Linked DNA regions of Chitinimonas arctica. Each later gene encodes a partner of the first gene's protein in a complex. Links are inferred from orthologs where the notes say so. Each region holds a gene or a part of one and is shown in the gene's direction. Other genes may lie near its edges.

Region 1 (4,668 bases):
GCGGCCCCGGTCATCGAGCCGCAGATCGGTCACTTCGCCGATCTTGAAGCCGGAAAATTTGACCGCCATCCCTACCTTGAGGCCATTACCGTTGTCGCTGATAAAACTGAGCGGCGTCTTCGCTTCGAAGTAACCCTGGCGCCAGGCGAAAAAAAGCAGCACCAGCGCCGCACTGGCCAGGGCGGTCAGGCCGAACAGCGCCAGCTTCCAAGGCAGTGCGCGAAAGCGCGGATCGTTGTCACGCAACAGCTTCATGGCCGGTTCTCATTTGTATCATCGTCAAAACCCCAGATAAGGCCTGGCCGCTGGACGCCCAGCACCAACCAGGCGGCATGCGGGCATTCGGCGGCGAACAGCCTGCTCAAGCTGGCGGCATCGCCTTCATCCAGGCGGCCGAACCATTCGCTTTCGGCCAATATCAGCGCCGGCCGTGCCATCAGGGTACGCAAGGCGCAGGCAATACGGCGCTGGCGGCCGTTCAAACCGCCAGCCGGCGCCGCCGCGAACGACTGGCGCTCCTCCAGCGGCATGCCCAAGCCATCGAGCAGCCTGGTGAAGCGTGCCTCCTGGGCCGCCCCGGGCGGATCGGCAAAATAGCTTAAGGGCAACAGGCAGTTTTCCCAAACCCTTAGATTGGCCAACAGGCCGCCTTCGCCCGGCAGCCAACCATGCGGGCCGGCCACGCTCTCGGCCGCCTGCTCGAACAGTTCCCCTCGGGCATGGCCGGCCAGGGGCAAATGGCAACGCCCACCCTCTTCCAGCACCAGCGGCTGACCGGCATGCACCCATTGCAGAATACTCATGCGATATGCCCCAGCAGGATAAAGCCCAGATCCAGCGCAAACAGGGTCAGCACCGCGCGGATAACGGCGCTGGAGGCCGCGATCGGCACGTCGGTGACGCTAAGCCCGCCGGAAAGGCCACGGGCGCAGGCGACCGTGGCCATGGCAGCGCCGAATACCACGCTTTTCGCCAGGCACAGCCAAAGCGTGGACACGGATAAGGAGGTAGGCAGGCGCGCCAGCTCCGTCAACCAGCCGAAGCCCGCCACCGCGACCGCACCCGTGAGCAGGGCCGCAAGGGCGAAATAGCATGTCAGTACCGTGTTGGCCAGCATCATCCCGACAATGCGCGGCATCACCAGATAGGCGCGCACATCCACGCCCATCCGCGCCAGCGCCGCCAGCTCGCCATGCAGCCGCATCATCGCCAACTCGCTGGCCATGGCCGAGCTGGAACGGGCCGTCAGCAGAATGGCGGTCAACATGGGCGCCAACTCGGCCAGGGTAATGCGTGCCAACAGGCTCAGGCTGCCTTCGCCGCTCTGCCCTATCTGATAGTGGAGTTGCGCCACCACGATGCCGCCCACCGAGATGCCGATAAACAGCAGCAAGGGCAAGGCTTCTATGCCGCAGAAATACAATTGCTTCATCAGTACCCGCCGCACCGGCCAGCGGCGCAAGGCCGACAGGCGCATGGCGGCCGCCAGCAACAGCCTCAGGCTATTCATGGCCGCTTCTCCCGCACTGTCCGACTATCGATAGCATTGAAACAATCAATTTAATTCCTCTCCAGGGCCGGACTTATACTATCGCCAATTTTAAGGGATAGGGCGCGAAGCGTGCCTCCACCTGCTTGAAGATACCTCGCGCAAGCCTCACCTTGGCTGCATTCCGCCCTGCACAAGCCGCCCGCCGCGGCAGTACGATTCCACCCAGTTACAACGAAAAAGGAAGCCCTCCATGCCCACCACCACGCACAGCAGCCTGCTTATCCTCGGCTCCGGCCCCGCCGGCTATACCGCCGCCGTCTACGCCGCCCGTGCCAACCGCAAACCGCTGCTGGTCACCGGCATCGCCCAAGGCGGGCAGCTGATGACGACCACCGACGTGGACAACTGGCCGGCCGACGCCGATGGCGTGCAGGGCCCGGAACTGATGGCGCGCTTCGAGAAGCATGCCCGCCGCTTCGGCACCGAAATCGTGTTCGATCATATCCATACCACCAAGCTGGATGAAAAGCCCATCCGCCTGATCGGCGACGCCGGCGAGTACACCTGCGATGCCCTGATCATCGCCACCGGCGCCTCTGCCCAATATCTTGGCTTGCCCAGCGAAGAGGCCTTCATGGGCAAGGGCGTATCGGGCTGCGCCACCTGCGACGGCTTTTTCTATCGCAACCAGAAGGTCGCCGTGGTCGGCGGCGGCAATACCGCCGTGGAAGAAGCGCTCTACCTGGCCAATATCGCCAGCCACGTCACCCTGGTGCACCGCCGCGATACCTTCCGCGCCGAAAAGATCCTGATCGAGCATCTGATGGAAAAGGTAGCGGCCGGCAAGATCAGCCTGCAACTGGATAGTACGCTCGACGAAGTATTGGGCGACGACAGCGGCGTGACCGGCATTCGCGTCAAGTCCACCAAGGACGGCAGCAGCAAGGACCTGGAATTGACCGGCTGCTTTATCGCCATCGGCCACAAGCCCAATACCGATATCTTTGCCGGCCAGCTGGAAATGGAAAACGGCTACATCATCACCAAGGGCGGCAATGCGGGTGGCGCCACCAGCACCAGCGTGGCCGGCGTGTTCGCCGCCGGCGATGTGCAGGACCACATCTACCGCCAGGCCATCACCAGCGCCGCGACCGGCTGCCAGGCCGCACTGGATGCCGACAAGTATCTCGACACCCTGAAATAAGCGCTTGCCGCAAGGCTACGTGAATACAAGGGCCGCCCATGGGCGGCCTTTTTCGTTTTCATGGATCGTCAAAAAACGATACCGCACTGCAAATTTCGAATGCCTTGCTGCCGGCGACAGCACATTCCTTGGACACCTGGATGACCGGACCCGCCTCGCGAGTCTTGCCATACACCCCAAACACCTCGCCTTTCCCTGCCACATCGACACGGCGCCAGGGCAAGGCGATGCTGTCTACCGAGGAAGGATAAGCAAGATGCATCGTATTCCGTCGCATGGTTTACCAAGCACCCAAGCAGCCGCGGCGGATTTTTGGGAACGCCCCGAAAATCCAGACCTGCGCCGCGCGTTGGACGCCTTGCGCGACAACGGCGAGGACGAGTTGGAACTCGCCGACAAAGCCATGAACGACGCCGACATGGCGGACTTGGCGGCGGCACTGCGACAAGGCGCCGAGGTGCACACGCTTGATCTGTCCAACAACCCGTTCGACGACAGTGGCCTGGCGGCCCTGGCCGATGCGTTGCGGGACAACCGCAGCCTGGTAACGCTCCGTCTGAATGACTGTCAAGCCGGTTTGGCGGGCATGCAGGCCTTGGCGGCGGCCCTCAGGACCAACGGCAGCTTATGCACGCTCGAACTGCAGCGGTGCTGGCTCGGTCCGGCGGCCCTCGCAGCGCTGGCGACCGCCTTGCCGTCCAACATCACCCTGGTCGCGCTCGACCTCAGCGACAATGGCCTGGAGGACGCCGGCGCGGCCGTCTTGGCCGCAGGGCTGGCGCGCAACCATAATCTGGATCGGCTGTTTATGCGGCACAACCGGCTGACGGGCTTGGGCGCCGAGGCGCTGGGCGAGGCGCTGTTGACCCATCCCGCCTTGCAGAAGCTGGACCTGGCCTATAACCAAGTGGGCGATGCCGGTGCGCGGGCCTTGTCCAGCACGCTGCAGCAAGCCCAAGTCACGTTGACCTCGCTCAACCTGAATGAAAATCGAATCGGCGATACCGGCGCTTTCCACCTGGCCAGTGCCTTGGTCGACAATTGCTGCCTTACCGAACTCCAGCTGGAAGGCAACCCGCTGCTCAGCAACGCCGGCGCTCGGGCCCTTGCCGAAGCCTTGCGGCACAACAACCAGCTCACCAACTTGAAGCTGGGCCAACCGCGGGACAGCAGGTTCGATGACCATATCCTGGCCGCTATTTCCGCAGACATAAACCGCAATCGCAATTCAGCTGATGAGCAGATGAAGGATTTGGTGCTACGAGCATCGGGGCTTTGCCAAGAAAGTGCATTCCAACAGGCATCGGCTTGCTACCGACAGGCCGCGAACCTGATGCACTTCGATTCGGCGAGATTTGCACGCATTTTGGTGAGCCAGGCCTTGATTGAAATGAGTGAGTCAGGCCTTGATTGAACCGACCATTCGAAATGCCAATCATTTGGCCTGGGAAGGTCTGGCGCATCTACAGGCGGGGCACGCACTATGTGCAAGCCTACACAGCGCTCGGTCAGGCACTGCAAATCTGCACTGACCACACGTTCGCACTGGAGGGCATGCAAGCCTTACAGGCCAGGTCACCCTAAAGGCCATCTGAGTACAAGGGCCGCCCATGGGCGGCCCTTGTCGTTTTCATCCCGCGTCCAAAAGTGATACCGCGCAGCGAAATTCGAATGCCCTCCTGCCAGCTATCACCCACTCCTTGTGGCTTGGACACCCTGATGACGGGATCCGCCTTCGCGGGTCTGCCGATATGCCCACATACGGGCCTTACCTTGCCATATCAGCATATAGCGCCACGGCAAGGTAATGCTGTTGATCGAGGAAGGATAAAAGCATGCTTCGCATTCCATCGCACGGATTACCCACCACCCAAGCAGCCACGGCGGACTTTTCGGAGCGCCCTGCAAACCCTGCCCTGCGCAAGGCGCTGGACGCCCTGCGCGATAACGACGAGGACAATCTGGCACTCGC
Region 2 (4,537 bases), 670 kb from region 1 along the record:
CGCTATTGCCGCCGCCGCCATAAACCTGGCTGATGACCGGCAGCCCAGCCGCCAACGCCGGCATGGCCAGCCCTGCCATCGCAATAGCGATGGCAATATCCTTCTGCTTCATGATTTCCCCGTTTGTTCGATGGATGCGGGTGCGGTACCGGCCGCCCACGCGGATAGCGCCGTTCTATATTTGCGGCGCTGCTCAGACTGGCAAACGGGCGCAAAACTACAAGGAAGACATGACAAGCTGGTGACGTTTATATTTTACCGTGGCACGATCACAACGCTTTTGTCGGGTTATTTTCGCAGGTCCCTGCAGCCCCCTCCCGCCCTCCCCTCCTCCCTTGACCGGGAAAGCATACCCATGGCCAAACCCAAAACCGTCTACACCTGCGCCGATTGCGGCGGTATCAACCCGAAATGGCAGGGCCAATGCCCCCATTGCAGCGCCTGGAACACGCTCTCCGAAACCATCGCGGTCGAGTCCAAACCAAGCCACGGACGCTTCAGCGCCCTGGCGGCCGGCGGCGGCGTGCAATCGCTGACCGACGTGCAGACGGCCGAGCTGCCACGGCTTTCGACCGGCAGCGAGGAATTGGACCGGGTGTTGGGCGGCGGCTTGGTGCGCGGCGGCGTGGTGCTGATCGGCGGCGACCCTGGGATCGGCAAGTCCACCCTGCTATTGCAGGCACTGGCGCATATCGGCAATCAACATCGGGTGCTGTATGTCAGCGGCGAGGAATCGGCCCAGCAGATCGCCCTGCGCGCCCGCCGCCTGACGGTGGACGCAGGCCCGGTACGGCTGCTGGCCGAGATCAATATGGAGACCATTCTCGCCACCTTGTCGGCCGAGAAACCGGAAATCGTGGTGATCGACTCGATCCAGACGGTCTACAGCGAACACTTGCAGTCCGCGCCCGGTTCGGTGGCCCAGGTGCGCGAATGCTCGGCCCAGCTGACCCGCTACGCCAAGACCAGCGGCACCACCATCCTGCTGGTCGGCCACGTCACCAAGGATGGCGCGCTGGCCGGTCCGCGCGTGCTGGAGCATATCGTCGATGCGGTGCTGTATTTCGAGGGCGATACCCACTCCAGCTTCCGGCTGATACGCGCGCAGAAGAACCGTTTCGGCGCGGTCAATGAGCTGGGCGTATTCGCCATGACCGACAAAGGCCTGCGCGGCGTCACCAACCCGTCCGCGCTGTTCCTGTCGCAACACGCCGAGCCGGTGGCCGGGGCCTGCGTGCTGGTCACGCAAGAGGGTACCCGCCCGCTGCTTGTGGAAATACAGGCCCTGGTGGATGAGGCGCATGCGCCCAATCCCAAGCGCCTGGCGGTGGGACTGGAGCAAAACCGCTTGGCGCTGTTGCTGGCGGTGCTGCACCGGCACGCCGGGGTGGCCTGTTTCGACCAGGACGTGTTCGTCAACGCCGTGGGCGGCGTGCGCATCGCCGAGCCCGCCGCCGACCTGGCGGTATTGCTGGCGATTGTCTCCTCGCTGCGCAACCGGCCCTTGCCGGCCAAGCTGGTGGTGTTCGGCGAAGTGGGCCTGGCGGGCGAAGTCAGGCCGGTGCAACGCGGCCAGGAGCGTTTGAAGGAAGCGGCCAAGCTGGGCTTTACCATGGCCATCATCCCCAAGGCCAATGCCCCCAAGACGCCCATTCCCGGCATGACCGTGCAGGCCGTGGACCGGCTGGAGCAGGCCGTGGCGGCCTTGCGCGACGCTTGAAACCCAAGCTATCAATCCCATATAAACATTCAATCAACGCCCGCTTCTCGATTGAGCCTGCAATCGGGTAGCATTGACCTTGTACTGTCGGCTCAGCCGACGCGATCCAATGACCGGAGAATTTCATCTATGAGCAGCGATCTCATCCATCACGTGACCGACGCCAGTTTCGAAGGCGATGTACTGCAAGCAACCGGCCCGGTGCTGGTGGACTACTGGGCCGAGTGGTGCGGTCCTTGCAAGATGATCGCCCCCATCCTCGACGAGGTGGCCAATGAGTACCAGGGCAAGCTGAAGGTGACCAAGCTCAATATCGACGAAAACCAGGCCACCCCGCCCAAGTTCGGCATCCGCGGCATCCCCACCCTGATGATCTTCAAGGATGGCGCAGTGGCCGCCACCAAGGTCGGCGCGCTGTCGAAATCGCAGCTGACCACCTTTATCGACAGCCACCTGTAAACGGCTGTACGACCCGGCGCCGCGTGCTTGTTCTGCAACAAGCGGGCGGCGCTTTGCGTTTGTGCATTGACAGCGGCGAGGCCGCCCACTAAGCTGCGCTGAAACCTGTTCCAACTGCCGATGAGTCCATTCCGGCAGTTCACGGCACCAAAGCCGATTCCCGTATCCCTCCTTAAGAAATCATTCTTCCACCAAGACTGGAAAGTCTACCCGCACATGCATTTGTCAGACCTAAAGCACAAGCACGTATCCGAGCTGGTCGATATGGCCACCGATATCGACGGTGCAAACCGGATGCGCAAGCAGGACCTGATCTTCGCCTTGCTGAAGAGTCAGGCCAAAAAGGGCGAAAGCATTTTCGGCGACGGCACTCTGGAAGTGCTGCCCGACGGCTTCGGTTTCTTGCGTAGCCCCGACACCAGCTATCTGGCCGGTCCGGACGATATCTACGTTTCCCCCTCGCAGATCCGCCGTTTCAATCTGCACACGGGCGACACCATCGAAGGCGAGATCCGCACCCCCAAGGATGGGGAGCGCTACTTCGCCCTGGTGAAGGTGGATAGAGTCAATAACGACACGCCGGAAGCCACCAAGAACAAGATCCTCTTCGAAAACCTGACGCCGCTGTTCCCCACCGAGCGCATGACGCTGGAACGCGATATCAAGGCCGAAGAGAACATCACCAGCCGGGTGATCGACTTGATCGCGCCGATCGGCAAGGGCCAGCGCGGCCTGCTGGTCGCCCCGCCCAAGTCGGGCAAGACCGTGATGCTGACGCATATCGCGCATGCCATCACCGCCAACCATCCCGACGTGATCCTGATCGTGCTGCTGATCGACGAACGGCCGGAAGAAGTGACCGAAATGACGCGCACGGTGCGCGGCGAAGTGGTTGCCTCCACCTTCGACGAACCGCCGACACGCCATGTGCAGGTTGCCGAAATGGTGATCGAGAAGGCCAAGCGCCTGGTCGAGCACAAGAAGGACGTGGTCATCCTGCTGGACTCCATCACCCGCCTGGCTCGCGCCTACAACACCGTGATCCCGGCATCGGGCAAGGTATTGACCGGTGGTGTGGACGCCAATGCCCTGCAAAAGCCCAAGCGCTTCTTCGGCGCCGCCCGCAATATCGAGGAAGGCGGCTCGCTGACCATTATCGCCACCGCGCTGACCGACACCGGCAGCCGCATGGACGATGTGATCTACGAAGAATTCAAGGGTACCGGCAATATGGAACTGCATCTCGACCGCCGCATGGCCGAGAAGCGCATCTACCCGGCGATCAACGTCAACCGCTCCGGCACCCGCCGCGAGGAATTGCTGATCCCGTCCGAACAGCTGCAGAAAATCTGGGTGCTGCGCAAGCTGCTCTACCCGATGGACGAGCTGGAGGCGATGGACTTCCTGCTGGGCAAGGTCAAGGGCACCAAGAACAACAACGACTTCTTCGACTCGATGCGTCGCTAAGCTTTGCCGGCCGCGCCTTTGCCGGCCGCGCCGGAATACAGGGTGTTGAACGGGTGAAAATGCTTGCCCGTTCAACACCCTATCGCGCATAATCGCGGACTTTTCTACGCAAGACCGGGCACTGTACAACCCAGGCCCACCTTTAGCTCAAAGGGACTCCCAAAATGAAGCAAGGCATTCACCCAGAATACAAAGAAGTCATCTTTTTCGACGCAAGCGTTGACTTCAAATTCCTGACCCGCACCACCATGAAGGCGCGCGGCGCCGAAATGATGAAGTGGACCGACGGCAAGGAATACCCGGTCGTGCGTCTGGACGTTTCGTCCGAATCGCACCCCTTCTACACCGGCAAGCAAAAGATCGTCGATACCGCCGGCCGTATCGAGAAGTTCAACAGCAAGTACGCCATGCTCAGCGCCAAGAAGTAATCGGCGCAACGGGCGGCCCCTGGCCGCCTTGTGCAGGAAAAGGCAGCCGCGTGCTGCCTTTTTTCATGCCCACGCCTCGCGTGGCGGATACGTCCATCGACCCGCCTGCTAGACTTCGCCATTCGCCCGAAACACGCCTTGCCATGCTGACTTATACCCCACCGCACGAACAGGATCTGCCTCCGGCCACCGAAAAGCCCTGGTTGCTGTTGCTGCTATGCCTGGTCTGGCTGCTGCCCGGCCTGCTGGGCCGCGAACCGCTCAAACCGGATGAAACCCTGGTTGCCGATATCGTGCGCAATCTGCTGGACGGCGGCAAGTGGGCCTTGCCCACCGTGGCGGGCGAAGCCTGGCTGGAGCGCGGGCCGCTGTTCTATTGGGTCGCGGCAGGCTGCGCCTGGCTGGGCGACACCGTGGGGCTACCGCTGCACGAAGGCGCCCGCTTGGCCACCGGCCTGTTCAT

Evidence for each region.
Region 2: the proteins of trxB (region 1) and trxA are in contact, whole or in part, in a crystal structure (PDB 1F6M), measured with the Escherichia coli proteins. The link is inferred for Chitinimonas arctica from one-to-one orthologs.

Annotation. Positions count from the first base shown.
Region 1 is NZ_CP041730.1:457,683-462,350, forward strand. The notes cover bases 752-3,719. They hold trxB (thioredoxin-disulfide reductase), read left to right. Parts: upstream 752-1,742; coding sequence 1,743-2,696; downstream 2,697-3,719. Other genes in these bases: FNU76_RS02110 (hypothetical protein), read right to left, coding at 752-803; FNU76_RS02115 (MlaE family ABC transporter permease), read right to left, coding at 800-1,510; FNU76_RS02125 (hypothetical protein), read right to left, coding at 2,755-2,958; FNU76_RS02130 (leucine-rich repeat domain-containing protein), read left to right, coding at 2,953-3,719. Outside these bases: FNU76_RS02105 (MlaD family protein), read right to left, coding at 1-255; more of FNU76_RS02110, read right to left, coding at 252-751; more of FNU76_RS02130, read left to right, coding at 3,720-4,110; FNU76_RS02135 (leucine-rich repeat domain-containing protein), read left to right, coding at 4,532-4,668.
Region 2 is NZ_CP041730.1:1,132,592-1,137,128, forward strand. The notes cover bases 678-3,514. They hold trxA (thioredoxin TrxA), read left to right. Parts: upstream 678-1,849; coding sequence 1,850-2,179; downstream 2,180-3,514. Other genes in these bases: radA (DNA repair protein RadA), read left to right, coding at 678-1,720; rho (transcription termination factor Rho), read left to right, coding at 2,396-3,514. Outside these bases: FNU76_RS04950 (DUF8508 domain-containing protein), read right to left, coding at 1-112; more of radA, read left to right, coding at 356-677; more of rho, read left to right, coding at 3,515-3,646; FNU76_RS04970 (type B 50S ribosomal protein L31), read left to right, coding at 3,811-4,074; FNU76_RS04975 (ArnT family glycosyltransferase), read left to right, coding at 4,125-4,537. UniProt on the Escherichia coli protein: Participates in various redox reactions through the reversible oxidation of its active center dithiol to a disulfide and catalyzes dithiol-disulfide exchange reactions.